Regions from separate parts of the Escherichia sp. E4742 genome, predicted to be linked through region 1. Evidence: predicted binding sites of a transcription regulator. Region 1 holds the regulator's gene; the other holds the start of a gene.
The links. Region 1 encodes PhoB, which activates phosphate uptake and scavenging genes when phosphate is short. Its sites were predicted from a motif close to CTGTCATAAAACTGNCNNAT; they were not measured.

Region 1 (15,759 bases):
ATCCGGCACCGTGCTCAGATGCCTGATGCGACACTGGCGTGTCTTATCAGGCCTACAAAATGAGCAGCCCGTAGGCCGGATAAGGCGTTCACGCCGCATCCGGCACTGTGCTCAGATGCCTGATGCGACACTGGTGTGTCTTATCAGGCCTACAAAATGAGCAGCCCGTAGGCCGGATAAGGCGTTCACGCCGCATCCGGCAATAAGCAACGAGCACTGTGACTGCAACCTATCCCAGTGGTTTCGCCAGCACCGGACTCTCCGCTACTTGCTGGCGCTTATAGCGACCATACAGCAGCAACGAGGACATCGCAGCAAACGAGAGCAGGGCGGCAGGCAACGCCACGTAATTATACGCCAGCCCCAGCGTCAGCATCATCCCGCCGCAATAAGCCCCCACGGCGCTACCGAGGTTAAACGCTATTTGCCCACCCGCGGCACCTAATAACTCCCCACCTTTGGCATTTTGCAGTAACAATATTTGCAGCGGTGCTGAAAGGGCAAATAATCCCGCGCAACATATAAAAGCAAAAATAAGCGACGTTGTTTTCATGCCGCCGAAGAAAAAAAGCATCAGCAGTGCCAGCACAATAATGAAGTCCGTCACTGCCGCAATGCGTAGCGGCGAGTAACGTCCGGAAATCCGGCCACTTAGCATATTCCCCAGCACCATCCCCAGTCCGACCAGCATCATAATGAAGGTCATCGCCGTTTCCGAAAAACCGGAAATAAACATCATGTAAGGTTTCACGTAACTAAACCAGGCAAACACACCTGCGTTGCCAAACATGGTGGCGGCGAAAATTAACCACGGGGCCGGGCTGCGCAAAAAGTGAAATTGTTCGCGCAGCTTTCCTTTCGCCTCGTCGCGAATATCCGGTACCCAAAAATAGACCGATGCCATCACCGCAATATTAAAAACAGCGATCAATAAAAAGGTGTAGCGCCAGCTAAATTCCTGACTTAAATACGTCCCCAGCGGAATGCCCAGCAGATTGGCGACCGTCATCCCGGAAACCATACCCGCCACGGCGGCGGTGACTTTGCCGGGTTGGATGATTTTCGATAACACGATCGCCCCGACGCCAAAAAACGCGCCATGCGGAAACCCGGAAACCAGGCGGCCAATGACGCACAACGTCACCAGAAACAACAAGATATGTTTGAGTGAGTAGCGGCTGGAAAAAAGCGCGATTATCGGTGCACCGACCACCACCCCCAGCGCATAATACGAAATCATATGCCCGGCGGCAGGAATCGAAATCCCCACATTATGCGCCAGCTCCGTGAGCACCCCCATAATGCCAAATTCAGCCATTCCCAGGCCAAATGTGCCGAGTGCCAAAGATAAAATAACTTTTTTCATACCACCATCACAACCAACAGAGCAGCTACGAATCACCGTAGCCAATAAAGTGATAGCTTGCAGGATAACGACCAGTCGGGCCAAGAGATAATTCGCCCCTCTGTATTCATTATCCTGCTGAATAGTTATTTCACCGCGAACGTGCTGTCCAGTTTGCTGTAACCCAGTCCGTTGATCTTCTTCACTTTGATCTGCACCGGAATACGCTCTTTCATCGCTTCAACGTGGCTAATCACCCCGATGGTTTTACCACTGGCGTTCAGGGCATCCAGTGCGTCAAGGGCGGTATCCAGCGTTTCGCTATCCAGCGTGCCGAAACCTTCATCGAGGAACAGCGAGTCAATACGCGTTTTATGGCTGACCAGATCCGAAAGCGCCAGCGCCAGTGCCAGGCTCACGAGGAAACTTTCGCCGCCGGAAAGGGTACGGGTGTCGCGTACCGCATCTGCCTGCCAGGTATCAACAACCTCGACCTCCAGCGCCTCGCTGGCTTTACGCTGTAACAGGTAGCGACCGTGCAGCCGGGTAAGTTGCTGGTTAGCCAGATGGACCAGATTATCCAGCGTCAGTCCCTGAGCGAATTTACGGAATTTATCGCCCTCTTTGGAGCCAATCAGCGAATTAAGATATCCCCAGTCCTCAACCTGCTGCGTCGTCTGTGCAATTTGCTGCATTAAGGTTTGTTGTTGCTGACGGTTGTCTGCATCCTGCTTCAGCTGCTGGCGAATTTCCCCCTGGCGAGTGGTGTTTTCACGCAACTTTTGGTGAGTTTGGGCTAACTCTTGCTGAATCTGTTCCACCGTCACCGTGAGATCCAGTCCGCCAGGTCGGTGTTGCTGATGCTGTGCCAGCGTTTCAGCTGTCTGAGTGGCCAGCGCTTGCGCCTGACGACGCTGGTTTTCCAGATTCTGCTTGAGCTGTTCCAGCTGCGTTAGTGTTTGTTCATCCATTAGCGCTGCAAGAAATGCCTGCTGATCGTCAAAAATGCTGTCCTGTAGCGCGGTGTCAAACTGCGCCTGAATTTTTTGCAGACTTTGCACTGCCAGAACCTCCTGTTGCTGCAACGTTTGCTGCTGGCTTTGCAACGCGAGGCATTGTTCGTGAACTTGCCGCCAGTTTTCCAGCGCCACCGTTTCTTCGCTGTGCGGGAGTTCATCACTTTGCGGCAACGTTTCCAGAATCGGCGTCAGCTGCTGAATACGGTTTTGCAGCGCGGTTAATTCGTTCTGGCGTTGCTGCCAGTTCTGCGCTTCTTGCTGACGTGTCGCCAACCAGCTCTCTTCTTCCTCTTCCTGTGGCAATGTCAGTGCGTAACCTGCCAATGCCGTTAAGAGTTGCTGCTGGCGTTGTTCAATTTGCTGTTGATACTGGATAATTTGCTGGTTATGCGCGGCAATCTGCCCTTGTAATTCATGTCGTTGGCTGAGTAACCGCAGCTGGCGTTCGTGCTCATCTTGTGCATCTAGCCACGGTTGAATATCGTCCTGTGGCTGCAAGGTGATATTGAGGCTGGCCGCGACGGCTTGCCATTGTTGAGTAAGTGCTTGCTCATCTTGTCGGAGGCTTTGTGCTTCGTTTTCATCGCGCTGAAGCTGCTTCGTTAATGTATCCAGTTGCCCACGCAGCGCCGCGCCTTCTTCGCCGAGCTTTTTCACTTCGTTTTCCAGCGTTAATAGCCGGGCCTGATTAACGCCCGGTTCCAGCGCCTGATACGCCTCAACCGCCGGGTGGCTGGTGGAACCGCAAAGTGGACAAGGCTGACCCGCCTGTAACTGCGCGCGCTGGGCTTCCAGCGTTTTAATGCGCGCTTCCTGCTCGCAAATTGTTTTGACATCGGCAAGTTGCTGCGTCTTTTCTTTATAACGCTGGCGCATTTCGTTAAGTGCGGCGTTACGTTGCGTCTGTTCCAGAGTGACATTCTGGATAGCGACCTGTAACTGCGCCAGACGTTTTTGTTGGGGAACAATCTGCCCATGCAGCGCAACCAGGCGTTGACGCAGTGGGCGTTGCTCAGCATGTTGCGCCTGGGCGCTAGCAACTTCATCGGCGGTTAACGTCAACGTGATCGCCGCAAGCGCATTAATTTTTTGCTCTGCATGGGTTAACTGTTGCTGCCATTGCCGCAGATGCTCGCGATCGCTGGTTTGTTGGGAGAACTGCGCACGCCAACCCGCCAGTTCGTTGTTCCACTGACGGAAGCGGTCGTGTTCCTGTAACCAGGCATTCAGGCTTTGTTGCTGCTGCTGTAATTCTGCTGACTGCTTCGCCGCGTGGTGGCGAATGCTCGCGCGAAGCGCCATTGTGCTCTGTAAGCGAGTATTTACTTCTTCAATCTGCTGGCGAGTATGCGTTAGCGCTGCGCTGTGTTCTGCTATTCGTTCCCAGTGCGGACGAAGATTTCTTGCCGGTTGCGCCAGGCTGAGGGCCGCCAGTTGCGGTTGTGCTTTTTCTTCTTCGGCTAACGCCTGTTGCAGTGCCTGCTGACGGCGACTGGCTTCCTGCTGCAACTCGTCCTTACGCGTTAACCAGTTTAGCGATTGTTGTTCTTGCTGCTGCGCAGTGAGTAACCGTTTCTCTTCGTCAGTGAGTACCTGCAAACTATCTGTAAGCGATTGCAGCTGTTCTGGCGCTAATAACGCAACGCCGCTGGCCTGCGCTTGCAGTTTCTCCAGCTCAGTACGGGTCGATTTATGCTGTTCAAAAACCATCGCCGAGATTTGCCCGTAGATTTCGGTGCCGGTTAACTCCTCGAGCAATTCCGCGCGTTCTTTTGGTTTTGCATTCAGGAAGGCAGCAAATTGCCCTTGTGAAAGCAGCATCGAACGGGTGAAGCGCCCGTAATCAAGCCCGGTTAACGTCGCTGTCAGTTCCAGCTTATCTTTCACTTTGTCGGCGAGAATTTTGCCGTCTGCGCAGCGCGCCAGCTCTACGCGTGGCACCTGCAAATTACCGTCCGGCTGGTTACGCGCCCGATTCTGGCTCCAGAATGCGCGATACGCTTCACCTTTCACTTCAAATTCCACTTCCGCCAGACATTCGGCGGTATCGCGGGTCATGAGATCATTTTGTGATTGCGAAACGTTAGAGAGGCGCGGGGTTTCGTGATACAGCGCCAGACAAATGGCGTCCAGCAGGGTGGTTTTCCCCGCACCGGTTGGGCCGGTAATGGCAAACAGCCCGTTGCTGGCGAACGGCTCGCGGGTGAAATCAATCTTCCATTCGCCTTTTAATGAGTTCAGGTTTTTCAGGCGCAGGCTGAGAATTTTCATGCTTCGTGTTCTCCGGCGAGGGTCTGCAACGTCGTGGCGAAAAGATTCTGTAGACGTTGCTGCTGCGATTCATCCAGTTCTTCTAGTGCCAGACGGCGATTGAACACCTCTTCGACGCTGAGTTCGCTGAGGGTTTCACGCTGTTGGCTGGCTAACACACGCTCGCGCTGTTCACGACTCCGGCGTACCAGCAATACTTCGACTGGCAGTGATTCGGTTAATACCTGAATCTTGCGTTGAATATCATGCAGATACTCATCAGTAGTGATTTCGATATCCAGCCAGACAGGTGGTTCTTGTGATACATCGCGCCACTGTTCCAGCTGTTCGGTAATCGACGCCAGATCTCCTTTCAGCACTGCCATCGGTTGCGTTACCGGTACGTTCAGGTTTTCCACGCTCTCTAATTTGCCGTTTGAAAATGTCACCAGATGGACATATTTACTCTTACCGCATTCATCAAAACTCAGTGGAATGGGGGAGCCGCAATAGCGAACATGTTCCATGCCACCAATAATCTGCGCGCGGTGAATATGCCCGAGCGCGATGTAGTCGGCTGGCGGAAAGTTTTGTGCCGGAAACGCGTCCAGCGTGCCAATATAAATGTCACGCACGGCGTCACTTTTACTGGCACCCACGGTCGTTAAATGTCCCGTGGCGATGATGGGCAGAGGCTGATCGCCGCGCAGCTTGCAGGCATCGGCATAGTGTTGTTGATAATAATCAGTAATAGCTGCCAGCAAATGCTGCTGTTTTTCAATACCGTTAAGCCCCGCCTGGCTGGTAATAATGTCACGCGGGCGTAAAAAAGGAATGGGGCACAGCACTGCGCCTGGCGTCCCGTCGCGATGAGGCAAGATTTGCGGCGCATGTCCGGCGCTGGCGACCACGGTAGTATTGAGGAACGCCATGATATCGCGCGATTCATTCAGCGTGGCGACTGAATCATGGTTTCCCGCCAGTACCACCAGATGACAGCCCGTTTGCTGTAAATTGACAACAAAACGGTTGTATAACGTACGGGCGTAACTGGGCGGCGAACCGGTATCGAAAACATCACCGGCAACAATAATCGCATCCACCTGATGGGTTTGTGCTGTCTCCAGCAGCCAGTCAAGAAAAGCCTGATGCTCAGCTTCGCGGCTTTTACTGTAGAAGTTCTGGCCGAGATGCCAGTCTGAAGTGTGAAGGATGCGCATAACGATTCTCTGGCGAAAAAGCATGGGCGCGATTATACCCAAACAGGTGCGCTATTTGCTTTTTTCTGCACCACGGAAATCAATAACCTGAAGGGATGTGCGACGTGCTTTTCATAAATCTGTCATAAATCTGACGCATAATGACGTCGCATTAATGATCGCAATCTATTTATTACAACAGGGCAAATCATGGCGAGACGTATTCTGGTCGTAGAAGATGAAGCTCCAATTCGCGAAATGGTCTGCTTCGTGCTCGAGCAAAATGGCTTCCAGCCGGTCGAAGCGGAAGATTATGACAGTGCTGTGAATCAACTGAATGAACCCTGGCCGGATTTAATTCTCCTCGACTGGATGTTACCCGGCGGCTCCGGTATCCAGTTCATCAAACATCTCAAGCGTGAGTCGATGACCCGTGATATTCCGGTTGTGATGTTGACCGCCAGAGGGGAAGAAGAAGATCGCGTGCGCGGCCTTGAAACCGGTGCGGATGACTATATCACCAAGCCGTTTTCGCCGAAGGAGCTGGTGGCGCGAATCAAAGCGGTAATGCGCCGTATATCGCCGATGGCGGTGGAAGAGGTGATTGAGATGCAGGGGCTAAGTCTCGACCCGACATCTCACCGGGTGATGGCGGGCGAAGAACCGCTGGAGATGGGGCCAACTGAATTTAAACTGCTGCACTTTTTTATGACGCATCCCGAGCGCGTGTACAGTCGCGAGCAACTGTTAAATCACGTCTGGGGAACCAACGTATATGTGGAAGACCGCACGGTCGATGTCCACATTCGCCGCCTGCGTAAAGCACTGGAACCGGGTGGGCATGACCGCATGGTGCAGACCGTGCGCGGTACAGGATATCGTTTTTCAACCCGCTTTTAACGCCTTGCTCATCGGACGCAGAGCAAGGCTTATGATTTCATAACTGGAGTATCTTACGTGCTGGAACGGCTGTCGTGGAAAAGGCTGGTGCTGGAGCTGCTACTTTGCTGCATCCCGGCTTTCATCCTGGGTGCATTTTTTGGTTACCTGCCCTGGTTTTTGCTGGCATCGGTAACAGGACTGCTTATCTGGCATTTCTGGAATTTATTGCGCCTTTCGTGGTGGCTGTGGGTGGATCGCAGTATGACGCCGCCACCGGGGCGTGGTAGCTGGGAACCGCTGCTGTACGGTTTACACCAGATGCAACTGCGTAATAAAAAACGCCGCCGCGAGCTGGGTAATCTTATCAAACGCTTTCGTAGCGGCGCGGAGTCGCTACCCGATGCGGTGGTGCTGACCACGGAAGAGGGCGGTATTTTCTGGTGTAACGGTCTGGCGCAACAAATTCTTGGTCTGCGCTGGCCGGAAGATAACGGGCAGAACATCCTTAACCTGCTGCGTTATCCGGAGTTTACGCAATATCTGAAAACGCGTGATTTTTCTCGCCCACTCAATCTGGTGCTCAACACCGGGCGGCATCTGGAAATTCGCGTCATGCCTTATACCCATAAACAGCTGCTGATGGTGGCGCGAGATGTCACGCAAATGCATCAACTGGAAGGGGCGCGGCGCAACTTTTTCGCCAACGTAAGCCATGAGTTACGCACGCCATTGACCGTGTTACAGGGTTACCTGGAGATGATGGATGAGCAACCGCTGGAAGGAGCGGTACGCGAAAAAGCGTTGCACACCATGCGTGAGCAGACTCAGCGGATGGAAGGGCTGGTGAAGCAGTTGCTGACCTTGTCGAAAATTGAAGCCGCGCCGACGCAGTTGCTGAATGAGAAGGTTGATGTGCCGATGATGCTGCGCGTCGTTGAGCGGGAAGCCCAGACGCTGAGCCAGCAAAAACAGACATTTACCTTTGAGATTGATAACGGCCTCAAAGTGTCTGGCAGCGAAGACCAGTTACGCAGTGCGATTTCGAATCTGGTCTATAACGCCGTGAATCATACGCCGGAAGGTACGCATATCACCGTACGCTGGCAGCGAGTGCCGCACGGTGCCGAATTTAGTGTTGAAGATAATGGACCGGGCATCGCACCGGAGCATATTCCGCGCCTGACCGAGCGTTTTTATCGCGTTGATAAAGCGCGTTCCCGACAAACTGGCGGTAGCGGGTTGGGGTTAGCGATCGTGAAGCATGCGGTAAATCATCATGAAAGCCGGCTCAATATTGAAAGTACGGTGGGCAAAGGTACGCGTTTCAGTTTTGTTCTGCCGGAACGTTTAATTGCCAAAAATAGCGATTAATCCGCCTTTGTCATTTTTTGTTGCCATAAGCCAGCCGATGCTGGCTTTTTTTCTTTGCAGTCAAAAAACGGGCGCTGAATTTTACAATGTCTGGTGATTTTTTGTTCGCATGATAAGCCATATCTTTTTCACGGAAATAGTGTTTTATACTGGTTGGAGATTTCTTATCGCTATATACCTCTGGTTTTTAGATCCCTCCTTGCTTTAAAACGTTATAAGCGTTTAAATTGCGCTTCAGGTGCTGTCATACTGACTGCATTCACGCGGTAAATCGAAAAACTATTCTTCGCCGCGCCTGGTTGGGAGTATTTCCCGCTAAAATTGTTTAAATATACCGCTGTATCATCCCCAGGGATTGGCACAAAATTTAACGTTACAACACCACATCCACAGGCAGTATGATTTATGACCCATCAGTTAAGATCGCGCGATATCATCGCTCTGGGCTTTATGACATTTGCGTTGTTCGTTGGCGCAGGTAACATTATTTTCCCTCCTATGGTCGGCTTGCAGGCAGGCGAACACGTCTGGACTGCGGCATTCGGCTTCCTCATTACTGCCGTTGGTCTGCCGGTATTAACGGTAGTGGCGCTGGCGAAAGTTGGCGGCGGCGTTGACAGTCTGAGCACACCAATCGGTAAAGTCGCAGGCGTGCTGCTGGCTACGGTCTGCTACCTGGCGGTAGGGCCGCTGTTTGCAACACCGCGTACGGCAACTGTCTCCTTTGAAGTGGGCATTGCGCCGCTGACGGGTGACTCCGCACTGCCGCTGTTTATCTACAGCCTGGTCTATTTCGCTATCGTTATTCTGGTTTCGCTCTATCCGGGCAAGCTGCTGGATACCGTGGGCAACTTCCTTGCGCCGCTGAAAATTATCGCGCTGGTCATCCTGTCTGTTGCGGCGATTGTCTGGCCAGCGGGCTCGATTAGCTCGGCAACTGAGGCTTATCAAAACGCTGCGTTTTCGAACGGTTTTGTCAATGGCTACCTGACGATGGATACGCTGGGCGCGATGGTGTTTGGTATCGTTATTGTTAACGCGGCGCGTTCTCGCGGCGTTACCGAAGCGCGTCTGCTGACCCGTTATACCGTCTGGGCCGGCCTGATGGCAGGCGTTGGTTTGACTCTGCTGTACCTGGCGCTGTTCCGTCTGGGTTCAGACAGCGCGTCGCTGGTTGATCAATCCGCGAACGGTGCCGCTATTCTGCATGCTTACGTTCAGCACACCTTTGGCGGCGGCGGTAGCTTCCTGCTGGCGGCGTTAATCTTCATCGCTTGTCTGGTCACGGCGGTTGGTCTGACCTGCGCTTGTGCGGAATTCTTCGCCCAATACATCCCGCTCTCATATCGTACGCTGGTGTTTATCCTCGGCGGCTTCTCGATGGTGGTGTCTAATCTGGGCTTGAGCCAGCTGATTCAGATCTCTGTACCGGTGCTGACTGCCATTTATCCGCCGTGTATCGCACTGGTTGTATTAAGTTTTACACGCTCATGGTGGCATAATTCGTCCCGCGTGATTGCTCCGCCGATGTTTATCAGCCTGCTTTTTGGTATTCTCGACGGGATCAAAGCATCTGCATTCAGCGATATTTTACCGTCCTGGGCGCAGCGTTTACCGCTGGCCGAACAAGGTCTGGCGTGGTTAATGCCAACGGTGGTGATGGTGGTTCTGGCCATTATCTGGGATCGCGCAGCAGGTCGTCAGGTGACCTCCAGCGCCCACTAAATCACTGTAAATTTGTTTTAACCACGGGGCTGCGATGCCCCGTGGTTTTTTATTGTGTTGATGGGTTAGGAATTGATGGAAAGTAAGAACAAGCTAAAGCGTGGGCTAAGTACCCGACACATACGCTTTATGGCACTGGGTTCAGCAATTGGCACCGGGTTGTTTTACGGTTCGGCGGACGCCATCAAAATGGCCGGACCGAGCGTGTTGTTGGCCTATATTATCGGTGGTGTCGCGGCGTATATCATTATGCGTGCGCTGGGAGAAATGTCGGTACATAACCCGGCCGCCAGCTCTTTCTCGCGTTATGCGCAGGAAAACCTTGGTCCGCTGGCAGGTTATATCACTGGCTGGACCTACTGCTTTGAAATCCTTATTGTTGCCATTGCCGATGTCACCGCTTTCGGTATCTATATGGGCGTCTGGTTCCCGACGGTGCCGCACTGGATATGGGTGTTGAGCGTGGTGCTGATTATCTGCGCCATTAACCTGATGAGCGTGAAAGTATTTGGTGAGCTGGAGTTCTGGTTCTCGTTCTTTAAAGTCGCCACCATTATCATCATGATCGTTGCTGGTTTCGGTATCATCATTTGGGGGATTGGCAACGGCGGGCAACCGACCGGTATCCATAACCTGTGGAGCAACGGCGGCTTCTTCAGTAACGGCTGGCTTGGCATGGTGATGTCGTTGCAAATGGTGATGTTTGCCTACGGTGGTATTGAAATTATTGGTATTACCGCTGGTGAAGCGAAAGAGCCGGAGAAGTCTATTCCGCGCGCGATTAACTCAGTGCCGATGCGTATTCTGGTGTTCTATGTTGGTACGCTGTTCGTCATTATGTCTATCTATCCGTGGAATCAGGTAGGTACTGCTGGTAGCCCGTTCGTGCTGACGTTCCAGCATTTGGGGATTACCTTTGCCGCCAGCATTCTTAACTTCGTTGTGCTGACTGCTTCACTGTCGGCAATTAACAGCGATGTGTTTGGTGTAGGCCGTATGCTGCACGGCATGGCAGAGCAGGGCAGTGCGCCGAAAATTTTCAGCAAAACGTCGCGTCGCGGTATTCCGTGGGTCACGGTGCTGGTCATGACTACCGCGCTGCTATTTGCTGTGTATCTGAACTACATCATGCCGGAAAACGTCTTCCTGGTGATTGCCTCGCTGGCGACCTTCGCTACCGTGTGGGTGTGGATTATGATCCTGCTGTCGCAGATTGCCTTCCGTCGCCGCCTGCCGCCAGAAGAAGTTAACGCGCTGAAATTTAAAGTTCCTGGCGGAGTGGCAACGACCATCACGGGGCTGGTTTTCCTGGTCTTTATCATCGGACTGATTGGTTATCACCCTGAAACGCGTATCTCTCTGTACGTTGGTTTTGCGTGGATTGTGGTGCTGTTGATTGGCTGGATGTTTAAACGCCGCCACGATCGCCAGTTGGCAGAAAACCACTAATTCCTGCCTTTTGTCGCCGGATCAGGAGCAAAACTTGATCCGGCTATTCCGAAAATTATCCGCCCCCGTCCTCCTCCCTCAAATATTCTTCAGATGATGATTGATCCTGCATTAGGCTATGGCAAGGTGAGCACATTTTAATCGCAGGGGAATTATGATGTTGAATGCATGGCACCTGCCGGTGTCTCCGTTTGTTAAGCAAAGCAAAGATCAACTGCTTATTACACTGTGGTTGACGGGCGAAGAGCCGCCACAGCGCATTATGTTGCGCATGGAAAACGATAACGAAGAAACATCAATACCGATGCATAAACAGCGCAGCCAGCCACAGCCTGGCGTGACGGCGTGGCGGGGAGCGCTCTCTCTCGCCACCGGGCAACCACGGCGGCGCTACAGTTTCAAATTGCTGTGGCACGATCGCCAGCGTTGGTTTACGCCGCAAGGTTTCAGCCCAATACCACCAGCACGGCTGGAACAGTTTGCCGTCGATGTGCCGGATATCGGACCACAATGGGCGGCGGATCAGATTTTTTATCAGATCTTCCCGGATCGTTTTGCCCGGAGTCAGCCTCGTAATGCCGATCAGGATCATGTCTATTATCATCACGCCGCCGGGCGGGAAATCATATTGCGTGACTGGGATGAACCGGTCACAGCACAGGCGGGCGGATCAACGTTCTATGGCGGCGATCTGGACGGGATAAGCGAAAAACTGCCGTACCTGAAAAAACTCGGCGTGACGGCGCTGTATCTTAATCCGGTGTTTAAAGCACCCAGCGTGCATAAATACGATACCGAAGATTATCGCCACGTCGATCCGCAATTTGGCGGCGACGGGGCGTTGCTGCGTTTGAGACACAACACACAGCAGCAAGGAATGCGCCTGATGCTGGACGGCGTGTTTAACCACAGTGGCGATTCTCATGCCTGGTTTGACAGGCACAATCGCGGGACGGGGGGCGCTTGCCATAACCCCGAATCGCCCTGGCGCGACTGGTACTCGTTTCGCGATGACGGCACGGCGCTCGATTGGCTGGGCTATGCCAGCCTGCCAAAACTGGATTATCAGTCGGAAAGTCTGGTGAATGAAATTTATCGCGGTGAAGACAGCATTGTCCGTCACTGGCTGAAAGCGCCGTGGAATATGGACGGCTGGCGGCTGGATGTGGTGCATATGCTGGGGGAAGCGGGCGGGGCGCGCAATAATTTGCAGCATGTCGCCGGCATCACTGAGGCGGCGAAAGAAACCCAGCCAGAAGCGTACATTGTCGGTGAATATTTTGGCGATGCGCGGCAATGGTTACAGGCCGATGTGGAAGATGCATCGATGAACTATCGCGGTTTTACTTTTCCGCTGTGGGGCTTTCTCGCTAATACCGATGTCTCTTACGATCCGCAGCAGATTGACGCTCAAATCTGTATGACCTGGATGGACAATTACCGTGCCGGGCTTTCTCATCAACAGCAACTGCGTATGTTTAACCAGCTCGATAGTCACGATACCGCGCGATTTAAAACGTTACTCGGACGGGATGTTGCGCGCCTGCCACTGGCGGTCGTCTGGCTGTTCACCTGGCCTGGTGTGCCGTGTATTTATTACGGCGATGAAGTGGGGCTGGACGGCAATAACGATCCATTTTGTCGTAAACCGTTTCCCTGGGACCCGGAAAAACAAGATACGGAACTATTCGCGCTGTACCAGCGAATGATTGCGCTGCGTAAGAAGAGCCTGGCATTGCGTCGTGGCGGCTGTCAGGTGTTGTATGCGGAAGATAACGTGGTGGTGTTTGTGCGTGTGCTCAATCAGCAGCGTGTGCTAGTGGCAATCAACCGTGGTGAAGCGTGTGAAGTGGTGCTACCCGCATCGCCGTTGCTTAATGTCGCGCAATGGCAATGCAAAGAAGGGAAGGGACAACGGGTAGATGGGATCCTGACGTTGCCCGCGATATCAGCCACGGTGTGGATGAATTAATACCTTACAACGCTTTGCGTGACGCCTGCTCCATCATCCGCGGATAAAATTGCCAGAAGCGGGTTTCGAGGGCATCGTAATGGGCGTCTAAATCGTACCAGGAGTCACGCAGAGCATCCAGACGTGGACGACGACTTGCCATGCCGTTTAACACGCTCTGGATGAAATCCATATCGCGATAGCGCACCAGCCATTGCTCTGACCACAAGTAGTTATTCAGATTGATAAAGCGCGGCGGTGAGTCCGGCAGAATAGCCATCACTTGCTCGCGGGCATAACCGACAAATTCCTCTAGCGGAAAATTGGGTGACAGCTGCGACCAGTGGCGGGAAAGAAAGTGATCCCACATGACATCCAGCGTGATAGGCGCAACCCGGCGAGTTTCACTACGAAACCACTCCCGCGCTTCGCGGACTTCCGGCAGATTGTCGGTTAATACGTCGATTCGCCTATGCATGTGAATGCCAGCCACGACGTCGGGCGGATAAATTTCATCAGGGTTTCCGCGAACAAAATCAGCCAGTAAGTTGCCAGAAAGCGAGCTTTCAGCCAGGTGAGCTAAATGCAGGTGAGCTAAAAAATTCATCGATTATATTCTATCCAAAGGGGGGTAAAGGTTGCAGGGAGAGCGCCCCGGCACTAGACTACCCGCCTCTTATTTTAGTCTGAGTCAGTGTCATGCGCGTTACCGATTTCTCCTTTGAATTGCCCGAATCCCTGATTGCCCACTATCCCATGCCTGAACGCAGTAGCTGTCGTTTACTGTCGCTGGACGGGCCGACGGGCGCGCTGACGCACGGTACTTTCACCGATTTACTCGACAAGCTCAACCCCGGCGATCTTCTGGTTTTTAACAATACCCGCGTGATCCCGGCGCGTCTGTTTGGGCGAAAATCCAGCGGCGGTAAAATTGAAGTGCTGGTTGAGCGGATGCTCGACGACAAACGCATTCTCGCGCATATTCGCGCCTCGAAAGCGCCAAAACCGGGCGCGGAGCTACTGCTGGGCGATGACGAAAGCATCAAAGCAACAATGACCGCTCGTCACGGCGCGCTGTTTGAAGTCGAATTTAACGATGAGCGCTCGGTGCTGGATATTCTCAACAGCATCGGCCATATGCCGCTGCCGCCGTACATCGACCGTCCGGACGAAGATGCAGACCGCGAACTTTATCAAACGGTTTATAGCGAAAAACCAGGCGCGGTAGCAGCACCGACCGCCGGACTGCATTTTGACGAACCGTTGCTGGAAAAATTGCGCGCCAAAGGCGTGGAGATGGCATTCGTGACCCTGCATGTGGGGGCGGGTACCTTCCAGCCGGTACGCGTCGACACCATTGAAGACCACATCATGCACTCGGAATATGCAGAAGTGCCGCAGGATGTGGTTGACGCAGTGCTGGCTGCGAAAGCGCGTGGTAACCGGGTGATTGCGGTTGGCACCACCTCTGTTCGCTCGCTTGAGAGTGCGGCCCAGGCGGCGAAAAACGATCTGATTGAACCGTTTTTCGATGATACACAAATCTTTATCTATCCCGGCTTCCAGTACAAAGTGGTCGATGCGCTGGTGACTAACTTCCACCTGCCGGAGTCAACGCTGATTATGCTGGTTTCCGCATTTGCCGGTTATCAACACACCATGAACGCCTATAAAGCGGCAGTAGAAGAGAAATATCGCTTTTTTAGTTACGGTGATGCGATGTTTATCACGTACAATCCGCAGGCAATTAATGAGCGCGTCGGGGAGTAATTCCGCGGCGCTGGTTTAAACGTTGGACTGTTTTTCTGACGTAGTGGAGAAAAAATGAAATTTGAACTGGACACCACCGACGGTCGCGCACGCCGTGGCCGCCTGGTCTTCGATCGTGGCGTAGTGGAAACGCCTTGTTTTATGCCTGTTGGCACCTACGGCACCGTAAAAGGGATGACGCCGGAAGAAGTTGAAGCCACTGGCGCGCAAATTATTCTGGGTAACACTTTCCACCTGTGGCTGCGCCCGGGTCAGGAAATCATGAAACTGCATGGCGATCTGCACGATTTTATGCAGTGGAAAGGCCCGATCCTTACCGACTCCGGCGGCTTCCAGGTCTTCAGTCTCGGCGATATCCGTAAAATCACCGAACAGGGCGTGCACTTCCGTAACCCCATCAACGGCGACCCGATTTTCCTCGATCCCGAAAAATCGATGGAGATTCAATACGATCTTGGCTCAGACATCGTCATGATTTTTGACGAGTGTACGCCTTATCCTGCTGACTGGGATTACGCGAAGCGCTCTATGGAGATGTCGCTGCGATGGGCGAAGCGTAGCCGCGAGCGTTTTGACAGCCTCGGCAATAAAAATGCGCTGTTTGGTATCATCCAGGGCAGCGTTTACGAAGATTTACGTGATATCTCTGTTAAAGGTCTGGTAGATATCGGTTTTGATGGCTACGCTGTCGGCGGTCTGGCAGTGGGTGAGCCTAAAGCAGATATGCACCGTATCCTGGAGCATGTGTGCCCGCAAATTCCGGCAGACAAACCACGTTACCTGATGGGCGTTGGTAAA
Region 2 (15,759 bases), 480 kb from region 1:
GCTTCGGCGGATAAATTTCGAATATCCGCAGCTTCCCCGGTGGTTTCTCAATAAATTGCTGAATGTCACGATAGCTGGTTTCATGATGCTGCACCAGATTGACCAGCGGCTGCAGGCTACTGTCACCCAGCCAGCGTTCCATGCGTTTGAACCACTGCGGCGTGTAGTACATTTGTGACGGCACGGTGCGGATGACGACCAACGTTTTTGCTCCCTGCCTTGCCGCCTCTTTAACCGGAATCGCATCACTGATCCCACCATCCAGGTAGTTAATGCCTTCCAGCGACACTCCGCTACGATAAAAACCAGGTATCGCACTGGAAGCGCGAATCACATCCAGCCAGTTTTGTTTGGTCGGTAAAAAGTAGTTCGGCGCGTAGTCATCCTGACGACAGGCACACATATAAAACGATTTACCGCTCTCAAACAGCCGCGCGGCGGTGTCCATTTGCAATGGCATCTGGCTTGCGGTGGCCTCCACCAGCCAGTCGAGATCGATAAGATTTCCTCCACGGACAAAGCGCACTGGATCGAAAAATTCGCGTTTTGTGGTATAGCGCATGATGACTTTGCGCGCGTAACCGGGCTGATTGCAGATATATGCCGAAAGGTTCTGCGCCCCGGCAGATGTGCCGAGATAAAGATCGAAAGGATTAAACTGCGCGCGCATAAACTCATCCAGCACGCCAGCCGTGAAAATTCCACGCTGCCCGCCGCCTTCGCACACCAGCGCAATTCGTCCAGGCTGGAACGGCCTTAGCGACAACGGCGCAATATTACCAAGCGTTACAGGTATTCGCTGCCCCACCTCTGCCTTCCTGTTTTTGTTGTGAAAGAATGACAAAGTAACGCAATTTATTATTCGCTAAAACCGCAAAAGCCAGTCCGCTGGACTGGCTTTGTATAAAATTTTCTTAATCGTCTGAAATCTAGGGTCGTTTTCGGCCCATAAACAAACTCACCAGGAACAGAATAATCCCGACGACAAAGACAATTTTAGCTGCGCCTGCAGCGGTACCGGCCAGACCACCAAACCCAAGTGCGGCGGCGATTAACGCGATAACCAGAAATATGATGCCCCAACGAAACATAAGCGTCTCCTTTACCATAGTTAATGTCACCGCTTGATATGAGCGTGAAAATCACTCAATGCGATATTTTTAGTGTGGTGCACATCGCGCCTCCCGACAAAGTTCGGGAGAACGAATTACGACGAATTACTTAGTTTTCAGATCATTTTTAACGCTTTTCACACCATCTACCGCTTTGGCGATACTTTCAGCACGGTCGCTTTGTGCCTGGGAATCGACGGTACCGGAGAGCTGAACCACGCCGTCGGTGGTTTCAACTTTCACATGACGGGAAGGGACAATGTCATCCGCCAGCAGTTTGGCTTTGATTTCACTGGTGGTGGCGGTGTCACCCGCATAGCCCTTCACAGAGCCTTCTTTAGCGTCACGAACGTGCAGTTTGTCGCTGACAGAGGTCACGCCTTCAACGCCTTTCGCCACTTTCACAGCCTCTTCAGCCTGGGCCTGGCTTTCAACGAAACCGCTCAGGGTCACAACTTTTTGATCGGTTTTGACAGAGATATCAGTGCTCTTGATGTTGTCATGATCCACCAGGGCCGCCTTCACTTTCGCGGTGATGGCGCTGTCATCCATGAAATTACCGACTTTATTCATAGAGCTATCGACTTTTTGCCCTGCGCTTTCATTGGTAGTCTGCGCGTTGTTTTCCGCGTAGGCAGAGCCGGTCGCGACGGCAGAGGTCAACATTACAGCCAGCAGAGTTTTCGAAATCTTCAGTCTTGTCATAGTCATCGATTTATTCCTGTATGTTTGCTCGTAATTTGAGCCTGGCAACACGAGGTTGCATTGCTGAAAGGGAGAGACTTCACCCTGTACAGAAGTCAATGGTCGCCATCACAAAAGCGATGAGTGATGAATAACGACCATTACAGCCTCTGAATCAGTTATTAATATCAATCGGATGACAGTTAACGGTTTTAAATACTGATATCTACGTATTGATCGGTATTTAAAGCCGTCACAAATGTCATCACTTTGTTAAATATAGATCACAATTTTGAAACCGCTCGCCGTATCGACTAAAAAACGCGCAAACATAAGCAAAAGCGAATGTTTTAAGAACATTCCGCAAGCGGCTAATAAGGAAGGGAAATTGACAGGGCGCGGCGGTTACCGCGCCCTGGAGGCAAGAATTAATGCTCGCGGGTCTGGTGGAACTGAACGTCCGGGTAACGCTCCTGCGCCAGGCGCAGGTTGACCATGCTGGTGGCGATGTAAGCGAGATTGTCGCCGCCATCCAGCGCCAGTTGGCTTTCGTTCTTACGCTTGAACTCTTCGAATTTCTTCGCGTCCGCGCATTCTACCCAGCGGGCGGTGGCGACGTTGACTGACTCATACACCGCTTCGACGTTGTATTCGCTCTTCAGGCGCGATACCACCACATCAAACTGCAGCACACCAACCGCACCAACGATCAGATCGTTGTTGGAGATCGGACGGAACACCTGTACCGCGCCCTCTTCGGAAAGCTGTACCAGCCCTTTGAGCAGCTGTTTTTGCTTCAGCGGATCTTTCAGGCGGATGCGACGGAACAGTTCTGGTGCGAAGTTCGGAATACCGGTGAACTTCATCATCTCACCCTGGGTAAAGGTGTCGCCGATCTGAATAGTGCCGTGGTTGTGCAGACCAAGGATGTCGCCCGGATACGCTTCTTCAACGTGCGAACGGTCGCCCGCCATAAAGGTCAGCGCGTCGGAGATCACCACATCTTTCGCAGTGCGCACCTGGCGCAGCTTCATGCCTTTTTCATATTTACCGGACACCACACGCATAAACGCCACGCGGTCACGGTGTTTCGGGTCCATGTTGGCCTGAATTTTAAATACGAAGCCGGTAAATTTATCTTCGCTCGCTTCTACGGTACGGGTATCGGTCTGACGCGGCATCGGCGCAGGCGCCCACTCCACCAGGCCATCCAGCATATGATCGACGCCGAAGTTACCCAGCGCAGTACCGAAGAATACCGGGGTAATTTCGCCTGCAAGGAACAGCTCTTTGTCGAACTCGTTAGACGCGCCTTTCACCAGTTCCAGTTCGTCACGCAGCTGCTGTGCCAGATCTTCACCGACAGCAGCATCGAGATCCGGGTTATTCAGCCCTTTAACAATGCGGACTTCCTGAATGGTGTGACCTTTACCGCTCTGATAGAGATAGGTTTCATCTTTATAAAGATGGTAAACACCTTTAAACAGCTTGCCGCAGCCAATCGGCCAGGTGATCGGCGCACAGCCGATTTTCAGCTCGTTCTCAACTTCATCGAGCAGTTCCATCGGGTCGCGGATATCACGGTCAAGTTTGTTCATGAAGGTGAGGATCGGCGTGTCGCGCAGACGGGTAACTTCCATCAGCTTGCGGGTACGATCTTCAACACCTTTTGCGGCGTCGATAACCATCAGGCAGCAGTCCACCGCCGTCAGGGTACGATAAGTATCTTCCGAGAAGTCTTCGTGCCCCGGGGTGTCGAGCAGGTTAACCAGGCAGTCCTTATAAGGGAACTGCATCACAGATGTGGTAATGGAGATCCCACGCTGCTTTTCCATCTCCATCCAGTCCGACTTAGCGTGCTGGTTGGAACCACGGCCTTTTACTGTACCGGCGGTCTGAATAGCCTGTCCGAACAGCAGCACCTTCTCGGTGATGGTGGTTTTACCGGCGTCCGGGTGAGAAATAATGGCAAAAGTGCGGCGCTTCGCCACCTCTTGCAAATAAGGAGACAACGTCATAATTCTTTCTTCTTGAGTAAGCGGCATCGCGCCGCGCTTGTTGAAAACGAAAAATTGCGGCTATTTTACCCATCAACGGGGGGGAGGCAATCAGTGTTTACACAGGAGCTGCTCCAGTTCGTGCAACGAAGAGACGGTCCAGGTGGGCGCGATACCTTCTGGTTGCTCGCGATTGTGTGCATTCAGCCAGCAGGTCGCAAGCCCGGCGTTGATGCCACCGAGAATATCGGACTCGGCAGTGTCGCCAACCATCAGCACGCGTGAACGGTCAGGATTGCCCGCCTGTTCCAGCGCATAATCGAAAATTTTCTTATTCGGTTTGGCAACACCAACTTCTTCGGAAATCACCAGCAAATCGAAGTAATCACGCAGGCCCGTGCGTTCCAGACGCACTTGCTGCAAGGCGCTAAAACCGTTGGTGATGATGCCGATTTTGGCATTGCCGCGAATGGCGTTAAGTAAAGAAACTGCGCCCGGCAGCGGTGTACAGATTTCCGCCATCGCATTAATAAAGGCATCGTTGAGTTTACCCGGCTCGACGTTCAGCCGTTCGGCCCAGCTCTCAAAACGCCCGTGCTGAAGCTGTAATGAAGTGATCGCGCCGTTTTGATAATCCACCCACAGTGGCTTGTTAACGGCCTGATAGTCCTGAAAATCTTCAGCGGTAAAGGTGACGCTGTAATCAAGAAACATCCGCTGCAGGCCGGTGAACGAGTCAAAAGTAAACAGCGTTTCATCGGCATCAAAGAAAATCCAGTCCCACTTCATTATTCCACCTTGTCTTACATACTGATTGGCAACGCCATGATGATGGCGTCTTCGCGACCGTCCGTGGTGGGGTAGTAATTGCGGCGAATCGTCGCCTCGTTAAAGCCTAAACTTTCGTACAGGGCAATGGCGGCGGCGTTAGAGGCGCGGACTTCCAGCCATAGCGTCGCCACGCCGCGTTTTTCCAGTTCGTCGATCAGATGTTCCAGCAGCGCCCTTCCCAGTCCCTGACGCTGATAGTCGGGATCGACCGCAATATTGAACAATGTAGCTTCATCCAGCACCACTTGCGTAATCGCAAACGCCGCCATTTTGCCGTTTTGCGTTAACTGAAAGTTGAGATAACGCTCGCCCTGATTGCTGGCAAACGTTTTTTCACTCCACGGAAAGGCGTGGGCGCGTTGTTCAATGTGGAAAGCCGCTGGTAAATCAGTCGTTTCGAGGGAAGAAATCGTGTTCATATGTGCAAATTTGTTGCCATAACGCGGCGCGTGCCGTTGGGTTTGCCCGTAATTCGGTGAGCGCCGGTGATGCCACCTGAGCGCCTTCCAGTGATAGCGGTTCGTCAGTACCCAACCGCCAGCTGTTGCAGCGACTGCCTTGCGGCAGCATCGCGATCCTATCTGGCGTCAGTTGCAGCACTTGATCGGGGCTGACGGTTAATGCACGCAGAACATCGCTCACCAGTGGATCGGTCAGGGCGGGAAGATCGTTTGCCACCATCACCAGACGGACGTGTGCCGGGATCGCAATGGCAATCTCCCCCTGCAACGCGCCAGGGCGACGCAGCGACCACTGGGTAATGCCCAGCTGCTGTAACTGCCAGTCTCGTCGGGATGTCATAGCGAATCGCTCCTGTTGTCAGGAGCGCAAATATAGCAAATTCGTCGATACCGCGCCAACATATGGCTATAATCGCCGCCAGTATCAATTGAGGAGCATTCCATGTCTGCATTTACCCCGGCAAGTGAAGTCTTGCTGCGCCACAGTGATGATTTCGAACAAAGCCGTATTCTGTTTGCCGGTGACTTACAGGATGACCTGCCCGCGCGTTTAGATACCGCGGCCAGCCGTGCTCATACCCAGCAATTCCACCACTGGCAGGTGTTAAGCCGCCAGATGGGGGATAACGCCCGTTTTAGTCTGGTCGCCACGGCGGATGACGTCGCAGATTGCGATACGCTGATTTACTACTGGCCGAAGAATAAACCAGAAGCCCAGTTCCAGTTGATGAATTTACTTTCTCTGCTGCCGCTGGGGACGGATATTTTTGTCGTTGGTGAAAACCGCAGCGGCGTACGCAGCGCCGAGCAGATGCTGGCCGATTATGCGCCGTTGAATAAGGTAGACAGCGCCCGTCGCTGCGGCCTCTATTTTGGTCGTCTGGAAAAGCAGCCGGTGTTTGATGCGGATAAATTCTGGGGCGAATATAACGTGGATGGCCTGACGGTCAAAACGCTGCCGGGCGTGTTTAGCCGCGACGGTCTGGATGTCGGCAGCCAGTTGCTGCTCTCGACGTTAACCCCGCACACGAAAGGTAAAGTGCTGGATGTCGGCTGCGGTGCAGGTGTGCTTTCAGTTGCGTTTGCGCGCCACTCGCCGAAGATTCGTCTCACTCTGTGCGATGTCTCTGCCCCGGCGGTAGAAGCCAGCCGTGCAACACTTGCGGCCAATGGTGTTGAAGGTGAAGTCTTTGCCAGCAACGTCTTTTCCGAGGTGAAAGGTCGTTTTGATATGATCATCTCCAACCCGCCGTTCCACGATGGGATGCAAACCAGCCTGGATGCGGCGCAAACGCTGATTCGCGGCGCGGTGCGTCATCTTAACAGCGGCGGCGAGCTGCGAATTGTAGCGAACGCCTTCCTGCCTTATCCGGATGTGCTGGATGAGACATTTGGCTTCCATGAAGTTATCGCGCAAACCGGACGCTTCAAGGTGTATCGCGCCATTATGACCCGCCAGGCGAAGAAAGGTTAAGTATCTGGCACCTGTCGCCGCATGCCGTGTTGGATGCGGCGTGAACGCCTTATCCAACCTACAAAACCTGTACGTTACCCGTAGGCCAGATAAGACGCGTCAGCGTCGCATCTGGCATCTGCACCCGCATACCGTGTTGGATGCGGCGTGAACGCCTTATCCGACCTACAAAACCTGTACGTTACCCGTAGGCCAGATAAGACGCGTCAGCGTCGCATCTGGCATCTGTACCCGCATGCCGTGCTGGATGCGGCGTGAACGCCTTATCTGACCTACAAGACCTGTATTACCCGTAGGCCAGATAAGACGCGTCAGCGTCGCATCTGGCATCTGTACCCGCATGCCGTGTTGGATGCGGCGTAAACGCCTTATTCGACCTACAAAACCTGCACGTTAGCCCTTCGTAGGCCAGATAAGACGCGTCAGCGTCGCATCTGGCATCTGTACCCGCATGCCGTGCTGGATGCGGCGTGAACGCCTTATCCGACCGACAAACGAATTATCCACAATCCACTGATGGCCATTTTTCCAGCAATTACACATCAGGCGATAATTAACTATTGACGAAAAGCTGAAAACCACTAGAATGCGCCTCCGTGGTAGCAATTCTTTTTAAGAATTGATGGTATGCGAAGGTGGCGGAATTGGTAGACGCGCTAGCTTCAGGTGTTAGTGTCCTTTCGGACGTGGGGGTTCAAGTCCCCCCCCTCGCACCAAAAACCACGTTGATATTGCTCGCACTGGGCGAAGGTGGCGGAATTGGTAGACGCGCTAGCTTCAGGTGTTAGTGTCCTTACGGACGTGGGGGTTCAAGTCCCCCCCCTCGCACCAAACGAGGCGATATCAAAAAAAGTAAGATGACTGTGCGAAGGTGGCGGAATTGGTAGACGCGCTAGCTTCAGGTGTTAGTGTCCTTACGGACGTGGGGGTTCAAGTCCCCCCCCTCGCACCAATTATCTTTACTTCCTTCCCTGTTTTATCATCCCTGATTCCCGTTCATTATCATCAACATGACGCCAGAAATAAGCGCCAGGCACGATGGTAGTAAAACGTAATGCCGTAACTGTTTGTGATATAGCATCAGCGGCGTCAACACTAATCCCATCAGAATAACAATCCGCCACTGATCCGGCGATAAATCCGCATACGTCATCCCTGCAATCAGCAATCCTGGCAGCAACACTCCCCAGCCACTGCCCAGCATACGTTGCAACATGGTTTGATCTCTTTCATTGATAATGATAACCAATATCATATGATAATTTTTATCATTTGCAAGCCAGAGAAATCCCTTGCTATCGGGTAAACCTATCGCTAGGATTAGCAATCATTATCATTTAGATTACTATCACGATTATGGCCTATCGTTCCGCACCGCTCTATGAAGATGTTATCTGGCGAACGCATCTCAAGCCGCAAGATCCCACGCTTGCACAAGCGGTACGTGCGACGATCGCCGAAAATCGTGAACATTTGCTGGAGTTTATCCGTCTGGATGAACCCGCCCCGCTTAGTGCCATGACGCTGGCGCAATGGTCCTCTCCCAATACGCTAAGTTCTCTACTGGCGGTCTATTCCGATCATATCTACCGCAATCAACCAATGATGATCCGCGAGAACAAACCGCTGATCTCACTGTGGGCGCAATGGTATATCGGCCTGATGGTGCCGCCATTAATGCTGGCGCTGTTAACCCAGGAAAAAGCGTTAGATCTCTGTCCGGAACATTTCCACGTTGAGTTTCACGAAACCGGACGCGCCGCCTGTTTCTGGGTCGATGTGTGTGAAGATAAAAACGCAACAACGCATTCTCCACAACAGCGAATGGAAACGTTAATCAGCCAGGCGCTTGTCCCGGTAGTGCAGGCATTAGAAGCGACAGGTGAAATTAACGGCAAACTTATCTGGAGTAATACCGGTTATTTGATTAACTGGTATCTGACCGAGATGAAGCAGTTGCCTGGCGAGGCGTTAGTTGAATCGCTCCGCCATGCTCTGTTTTTTGAGAAAACGCTCTCCAGCGGCGAAGATAATCCATTGTGGCGCACAGTCGTGCTGCGCGACGGCCTGCTGGTGCGCCGCACCTGTTGCCAGCGTTATCGCTTACCGGATGTGCAACAGTGTGGGGATTGCACGCTGAAATAAGCACACTGCCGGGAGGATAAACCCGGCATTAAGTAGATTAATATGGATGCAACACATTACTTGTTTCTGAAATCCGCATACATAACAGAATATCTGCCGCCTCAAGCAATCCGGCATCAGAACTGACACCCAGTTTCGACATCACATTAAATTTATGCGCGCGGATCGTTTTAATATTGCGTTTAAGCTGTTCAGCAATTTGCGTCATTGAGTAGCCACGCGACATAAACCGTAATATTTCCCTCTCCGTCGGGCTCAGCGTCCGGCTTTGATTAATATACCACTGGTTGTTCAGTCGATCGGTCGCCTGACGTACGCCATTTAATGACAGAAACAGCTCCTGGTGAAAAACATCCAGCGTTGATGCTTTACTTAACACACCATCCAAAGGAGAAGGCGATAATGAGCCAATCAACCGCGCTTCAATATCATCATCCGCAATAACCAAACGCCGGGTACGTGGAAATTTGATTGCCAGCTCAGTCAGACAAGATAATCCCTCCCTGCGCTCAGTTCTCATGGCAGAAAAAGAAAAAATGACCGCCGCAAATGAAACCCGCGACATAGCATCCTGAAAAGCCTCCTGGCTGGTATACGTATAGAGTTTATAAGGATTACCCGCAAACTTTCTGAATAAACTCTCAATCCCGATACTGCTCATGACGCACTTTTCTATGAGTGCGACATTTCTCTTCTTAATTCGGTTGTGTTCCATTCCGCGGCATCTCCATAAACAGAAGGCAAGTTAAGTTCCCTTGCCCCCTGTGCGCTATTAATCCATGCATACATCTCAGCGTTACTGTGAATTGCCAGCCGCCGCATCGCACTGTTTTTTTGTGCGCTGATGGTTTTATTGCTTTTCTTAAGCAATGAAGCTATTTGGTTGATGCCCCATCCTTTACCTAACAGCCGCAGTACCTTGCGTTCAGAAAGGGTAAGAATCACGGTGCGATAACCAAATTCCTGGATTTCCGGCATTGCAGGCGAAGTCAGCATGGCGCTGATGCGATCTGCATGGACATTGCCAGAACGAACGGTCTTGACCAGATTCTCAATGGGCTCGATATCGGACAGTAACGTCGCAGTTGGACACATAAGCAGTTCCACCGCCTGAGAGTACCAGGCTCGCGAAACCATGAAAACCCAATGAATTTCCCGGTATTGTGAGATCAATGAATAGTAATGTTCACAAACAGAACGCGGATCTTCTGTTTGTCCGGCTAAATCGGCAATAACTAACCCAGCACGACGTAATTGTAATATAGTCAGCTCCTCCGCAGAGGTGCTACTCGTTATATCGTATTCAGGGAGATGGGTCCTCATGACCTCTTTTAACCCTGCCTGCATAACGGGTATTTTACTGATAACAATTCCATTTTTGCAGCATCCTGGCAACATATATCCTCCATATCCACTGTCTATAAATTATGATGGTTTATTCAGGATATTCACCCTTCAAATGATTCCAACAAATTAATAGATTGAGCGAATAATTTATCCTTAGCATTCACTTCATATCAGTTTACCCCAGCCACACAAAAAATCCTTTGTATGTTTCAGGAGACTAGCATCAAATAATAACCTGGAAAAATACCGCTGACACATTTAAAATATCTAAATTATGTTGTTAGAAATACTTAATCAAAACCCTCAAAATCAATCAGTTTAAGATATCATTTAAAATAACGAATAAAAGTTAAATGAAACGCCTTTGGCCAGAATATCAAGAAAAAAACCAATAAAAACTGAAAGGTATTTCTTACCAGAAACCAAAAAAATGATTTCACCGGCCATTACTCAAACGCGTAAAAACAAAACGATAAATTCATTTTAATGATAATATTCATGGAATTATTTATTCCACTCAAAACTTGCATCGCTTCCCTTCAGCGAACTCATCACCGTAACCAGGATTAATCAGCGCAATTTTGATCTTAACCAACGTCAAAACAGCCATGCTTCGTGATACAAAAGGGTTCTCATTTTTTGAAAAATACGCAACACGTCTATGACAAAGGGCGAGTTATGCAAACAGAGCAACAGCGAGCCGTTACACGGCTATGTATCCAGTGCGGGTTATTTCTTTTACAACATGGTGCGGAAAGTGCGTTGGTTGATGAGCTTTCCTCACGACTGGGTCGGGCGTTAGGGATGGACTGCGTCGAAAGTTCTATCTCTTCGAACGCCATAGTGCTGACCACCATTAAAGATGGTCAATGTCTGACATCTACGCGCAAAAACCACGATCGCGGCATTAATATGCATATGGTTACTGAGGTACAACACATTGTGATTCTGGCGGAACATAAGCTGCTGGATTACAAAGGTGTTGAGAAACGTTTTAGCCAAATACATCCCCTGCGCTATCCGCGTTGGCTGGTCGCTTTGATGGTGGGACTCTCTTGCGCCTGTTTCTGTAAACTGAATAACGGTGGTTGGGATGGGGCGTTGATTACATTCTTCGCCAGTATGATCGCCATGTATATCCGCCAGCTACTGGCACAACGCCACCTCCATCCACAAATAAACTTTTGCATCACTGCCTTCGCCGCCACCACAATTTCTGGCCTCCTTCTACAACTTCCGACATTCAGTCATACGCCTACTGTGGCAATGGCGGCCAGTGTTCTTTTACTGGTGCCGGGTTTTCCGTTGATAAATGCTGTAGCCGATATGTTTAAAGGTCATATAAATACCGGACTGGCACGCTGGGCGATTGCCAGCCTGCTGACACTGGCAACCTGCGTTGGCGTGGTGATGGCACTCACAATTTGGGGGCTACGCGGATGGGTGTAATCGAATTTCTATTAGCATTAGCGCAGGATATGATCCTCGCGGCAATCCCAGCGGTCGGCTTTGCGATGGTGTTCAACGTGCCAATCCGGGCATTACGCTGGTGTGCGCTGCTTGGCGCGATGGGTCATGGTTCACGAATGATTTTAATGACTACCGGACTCAATATTGAGTGGTCGACGTTTATGGCTTCGCTACTGGTCGGCACCATTGGTATTCAGTGGTCGCGCTGGTATCTGGCGCACCCGAAAGTCTTTACCGTGGCGGCTGTCATTCCGATGTTCCCGGGCATCCCGGCGTATACTGCAATGATTTCAGCGGTAAAAATCAGTCAGTTAGGTTACAGCGAACCGTTAATGATTACCCTGTTAACTAACTTTCTTACAGCTTCTTCAATTGTTGGCGCGTTATCCATCGGTCTTTCCGTTCCTGGATTGTGGTTGTACCGCAAGCGCCCCCGCGTATAAAATTGCCTCGCTTAAAGCACATGGATGAGAGGCTGCCTGGCCTCATCCGTGTGTTACTATAAAAGTAATCTCCCTTCTCGTTCATCGTTCCATATTGAGAAACAGTATGTCTTCCAGAGTTTTGACCCCGGACGTCGTTGGTATTGACGCCCTGGTACACGATCACCAAACCGTTCTGGCAAAAGCAGAAGGCGGCATGGTTGCCGTATTTGCCAACAATGCCCCGGCGTTTTATGCCGTTACGCCCGCGCGTCTTACTGAACTGCTGGCGTTGGAAGAAAAACTGACGCGTCCGGGAAGTGACGTGGCCCTGGACGATCAACTCTATCAGGAACCGCAAGCCGCCCCCGTTGCCGTACCCATGGGTAAATTCGCCATGTACCCAGACTGGCAACCCGATACCGACTTTATCCGTCAGGCGGCATTATGGGGCGTAGCGCTAAAAGAGCCGGTGACCGCCGAAGAACTGGCGTCATTTATTTCTTATTGGCAGGCGGAAGGCAAAGTCTTCCATCATGTGCAGTGGCAACAAAAACTGGCGCGCAGCCTGCAAATAGGTCGTGCCAGCAATGGCGGATTAACGAAACGAGATGTGAACACAGTCAGTGAACCTGACAACCAAATTCCACCGGGATTCAGAGGGTAACGATGAAAAACGTTGGCGACCTGATGCAACGTCTGCAAAAAATGATGCCAGCCCATATCAAACCCGCCTTCAAAACGGGTGAAGAACTTCTGGCATGGCAGAAAGAACAAGGGGCGCTCCGCGCCGCCGCTCTTGAGCGCGAGAATCGGGCGATGAAAATGCAGCGTACCTTTAACCGCTCTGGCATTCGTCCACTGCATCAAAACTGCTCCTTTGAGAACTATCGTGTTGAGTGCGAAGGGCAGATGAATGCGTTGAGCAAAGCGCGCCAGTATGTCGAAGAGTTCGACGGCAACATCGCCAGCTTTATCTTTTCTGGCAAGCCTGGAACTGGCAAAAACCATCTGGCGGCGGCAATCTGCAACGAACTGCTGCTACGTGGAAAGTCCGTATTGATCATCACCGTGGCCGATATTATGTCGGCGATGAAAGATACCTTCAGAAATAGCGGTACCAGCGAAGAACAACTGCTTAACGATCTGAGCAACGTGGATCTGCTGGTGATCGACGAGATCGGCGTGCAGACCGAATCTAAATACGAAAAAGTGATCATCAATCAGATCGTCGATCGCCGCTCTTCTTCCAAACGCCCGACCGGTATGCTGACGAACAGCAATGTGGAGGAAATGACGAAGTTACTGGGCGAGCGTGTTATGGATCGTATGCGCCTGGGTAACAGTCTGTGGGTGATCTTCAACTGGGACAGTTATCGTAGTCGGGTAACGGGTAAAGAGTATTAATCCTCCTTTCCGGCGCTATACTGCGACACAATTCCACCTTGAGTAATGATGATGAAAACTATTAAACACCTTCTGTGCTGTGCAAGTGCCACCAGCGCATTCATTTCAACCGGGGTGCATGCTGCGTCCTGGAAAGATGCGCTTTCCAACGCCGCCAGCGAGTTAGGCAACCAAAACAGCACCACACAGGAAGGCGGTTGGTCGCTCGCCTCATTAACTAACCTGCTTAGTAGTGGCAACCAGGCATTAAGCGCAGATAACATGAACAATGCCGCAGGCATTCTGCAATACTGCGCGAAGCAAAAGCTGGCTTCAGTTACCGATGCGGAAAACATCAAAAATCAGGTCCTGGAGAAGCTGGGCCTGAACAGCGAAGAGCAGAAAGAAGATACCAACTATCTGGATGGCATTCAGGGTTTGCTAAAAACCAAAGATGGTCAGCAGCTTAATCTGGACAACATCGGTACGACTCCTTTAGCTGAAAAGGTAAAAACCAAAGCCTGCGATCTGGTGTTAAAGCAAGGTCTGAACTTTATTTCCTGATTCGCATAACGCCGCGTTTTAGCTGTTAATCGGCTGGCGCGGCTATCCCCTTCTCTTTTTCCCGCTTCTGACGCTTTCATCCCTTGCTATGCGGGAAACAACCTCGCTCAAAAAAGTCTGTTTATAAACTAATTCCTAACAACATCGCATTTTTTTGACACTAGAATTGCAGCAATATGGCAGCACCATTACATTGTGTTTCTCAAAAAATCTTAAACATCGGCTATACAGCCTGGTTTAGTGAGGATCGCCCGTTGTCAGAACTACTCTCTTTCGCCCTGTTTCTCGCCTCTGTGCTGATCTACGCATGGAAAGCGGGACGTAACACCTGGTGGTTTGCAGCCACGTTAACGGTGCTGGGGTTATTTGTCGTTTTAAATATCACCCTGTTTGCCAGCGACTATTTTACTGGCGACGGCATTAACGACGCGGTGCTCTATACCTTAACTAACAGCCTGACCGGTGCTGGCGTCAGCAAATATATCCTGCCGGGAGTGGGTGTCGTGCTGGCACTGGCGGTAGTTTTCGGCGCGCTGGGCTGGATCCTACGCCGACGCCGTCATCATCCTCACCATTTTGGCTACAGCCTGCTGGCGCTCTTACTGGCGCTGGGTTCTGTGGACGCCAGCCCGGCGTTTCGCCAGATAACGGAGCTGGTAAAATCCCAGTCACGCGACGGCGATCCTGACTTTGCGGCTTATTATAAAGAACCGTCGAAAACCATCCCTGCCCCCAAACTTAACCTGGTTTATATCTATGGTGAGAGTCTGGAGCGGACCTATTTTGATAACGACGCTTTTCCGGACCTCACTCCCGAACTGGGCGCACTGAAAAATGAAGGGCTGGATTTCAGTCATACTCAACAACTGCCAGGAACGGATTACACTATCGCGGGCATGGTGGCGTCTCAGTGCGGGATTCCACTGTTTGCCCCGTTTGAAGGTAACGCCTCTGCCTCGGTTTCCAGCTTCTTCCCGCAGAACATCTGTCTTGGCGATATCCTGAAAAACTCCGGTTATCAGAACTATTTTGTGCAAGGGGCTAACCTGCGTTTTGCGGGTAAAGATGTGTTCCTGAAATCACACGGCTTCGACCATTTGTATGGTGCAGAAGAGCTGAAAAGTGTGGTGGCGGATCCGCATTATCGCAACGACTGGGGATTCTACGACGATACCGTGCTGGATGAAGCGTGGAAAAAGTTTGAAGAGCTTTCCCGCTCTGGTCAGCGATTCTCACTGTTTACTCTGACGGTCGATACCCATCACCCGGATGGTTTTATCTCTCGCACCTGCAACCGCAAAAAATATGATTTTGACGGTAAGCCGAATCAGTCATTCAGCGCGGTAAGTTGCAGCCAGGAGAACATCGCGACGTTTATCAACAAAATCAAAGCGTCACCGTGGTTTAAAGATACCGTCATCGTCGTCTCTTCTGACCATTTAGCGATGAACAACACGGCGTGGAAATACCTTAATAAACAGGATCGTAACAACCTGTTTTTCGTCATCCGTGGCGACAAGCCACAGCAAGAGACGCTGGCGGTGAAGCGCAACACCATGGATAACGGCGCTACAGTGCTGGATATTCTTGGTGGCGATAACTTTATCGGCCTTGGGCGTAGTAGCCTCTCTGGTCAATCCATGTCGGAAGTGTTCCTCAACATTAAAGAAAAAGTGCTGGCGTGGAAGCCCGATATCATTCGTCTGTGGAAATTCCCCACCGAGATGAAAGAGTTCACCATTGATCAGAATAAAAACATGATCGCCTTCTCGGGTACCCATTTCCGTCTGCCGCTACTGTTACGCGTGTCGGATAAACGTGTGGAACCACTGCCAGAAAGCGAATATTCTGCACCACTTCGTTTCC

Region 2: opgB (phosphatidylglycerol--membrane-oligosaccharide glycerophosphotransferase) is a predicted target of PhoB. The motif match lies at 14,035-14,054, and genes of this name have one in related genera.

Annotation. Positions count from the first base shown of each region.
Region 1 covers NZ_CP040443.1:3,407,761-3,423,519, forward strand. Annotated here, with positions in the region: gene araJ (MFS transporter AraJ) at 230-1,366, opposite strand; gene sbcC (exonuclease subunit SbcC) at 1,492-4,635, opposite strand; gene sbcD (exonuclease subunit SbcD) at 4,632-5,834, opposite strand; gene phoB (phosphate response regulator transcription factor PhoB) at 6,024-6,713, shown strand; gene phoR (phosphate regulon sensor histidine kinase PhoR) at 6,771-8,066, shown strand; gene brnQ (branched-chain amino acid transporter carrier protein BrnQ) at 8,472-9,791, shown strand; gene proY (proline-specific permease ProY) at 9,867-11,240, shown strand; gene malZ (maltodextrin glucosidase) at 11,395-13,212, shown strand; gene acpH (ACP phosphodiesterase) at 13,217-13,798, opposite strand; gene queA (tRNA preQ1(34) S-adenosylmethionine ribosyltransferase-isomerase QueA) at 13,891-14,961, shown strand; gene tgt (tRNA guanosine(34) transglycosylase Tgt) at 15,016-15,759, shown strand, end outside.
Region 2 covers NZ_CP040443.1:2,929,726-2,945,484, reverse strand. Annotated here, with positions in the region: gene FEM44_RS14390 (patatin-like phospholipase family protein) at 1-808, opposite strand, end outside; gene FEM44_RS14385 (DUF1328 domain-containing protein) at 930-1,091, opposite strand; gene osmY (molecular chaperone OsmY) at 1,218-1,823, opposite strand; gene prfC (peptide chain release factor 3) at 2,225-3,814, opposite strand; gene yjjG (pyrimidine 5'-nucleotidase) at 3,905-4,582, opposite strand; gene rimI (ribosomal protein S18-alanine N-acetyltransferase) at 4,597-5,043, opposite strand; gene holD (DNA polymerase III subunit psi) at 5,012-5,425, opposite strand; gene rsmC (16S rRNA (guanine(1207)-N(2))-methyltransferase RsmC) at 5,528-6,559, shown strand; tRNA gene FEM44_RS14350 (tRNA-Leu) at 7,189-7,275, shown strand; tRNA gene FEM44_RS14345 (tRNA-Leu) at 7,304-7,390, shown strand; tRNA gene FEM44_RS14340 (tRNA-Leu) at 7,425-7,511, shown strand; gene FEM44_RS14335 (DUF1435 domain-containing protein) at 7,539-7,775, opposite strand; gene fhuF (siderophore-iron reductase FhuF) at 7,916-8,704, shown strand; gene bglJ (DNA-binding transcriptional activator BglJ) at 8,742-9,419, opposite strand; gene FEM44_RS14320 (helix-turn-helix domain-containing protein) at 9,377-10,102, opposite strand; gene FEM44_RS14315 (threonine/serine ThrE exporter family protein) at 10,730-11,500, shown strand; gene FEM44_RS14310 (threonine/serine exporter) at 11,491-11,964, shown strand; gene dnaT (primosomal protein DnaT) at 12,071-12,610, shown strand; gene dnaC (DNA replication protein DnaC) at 12,613-13,350, shown strand; gene yjjA (DUF2501 domain-containing protein YjjA) at 13,399-13,893, shown strand; gene opgB (phosphatidylglycerol--membrane-oligosaccharide glycerophosphotransferase) at 14,148-15,759, shown strand, end outside.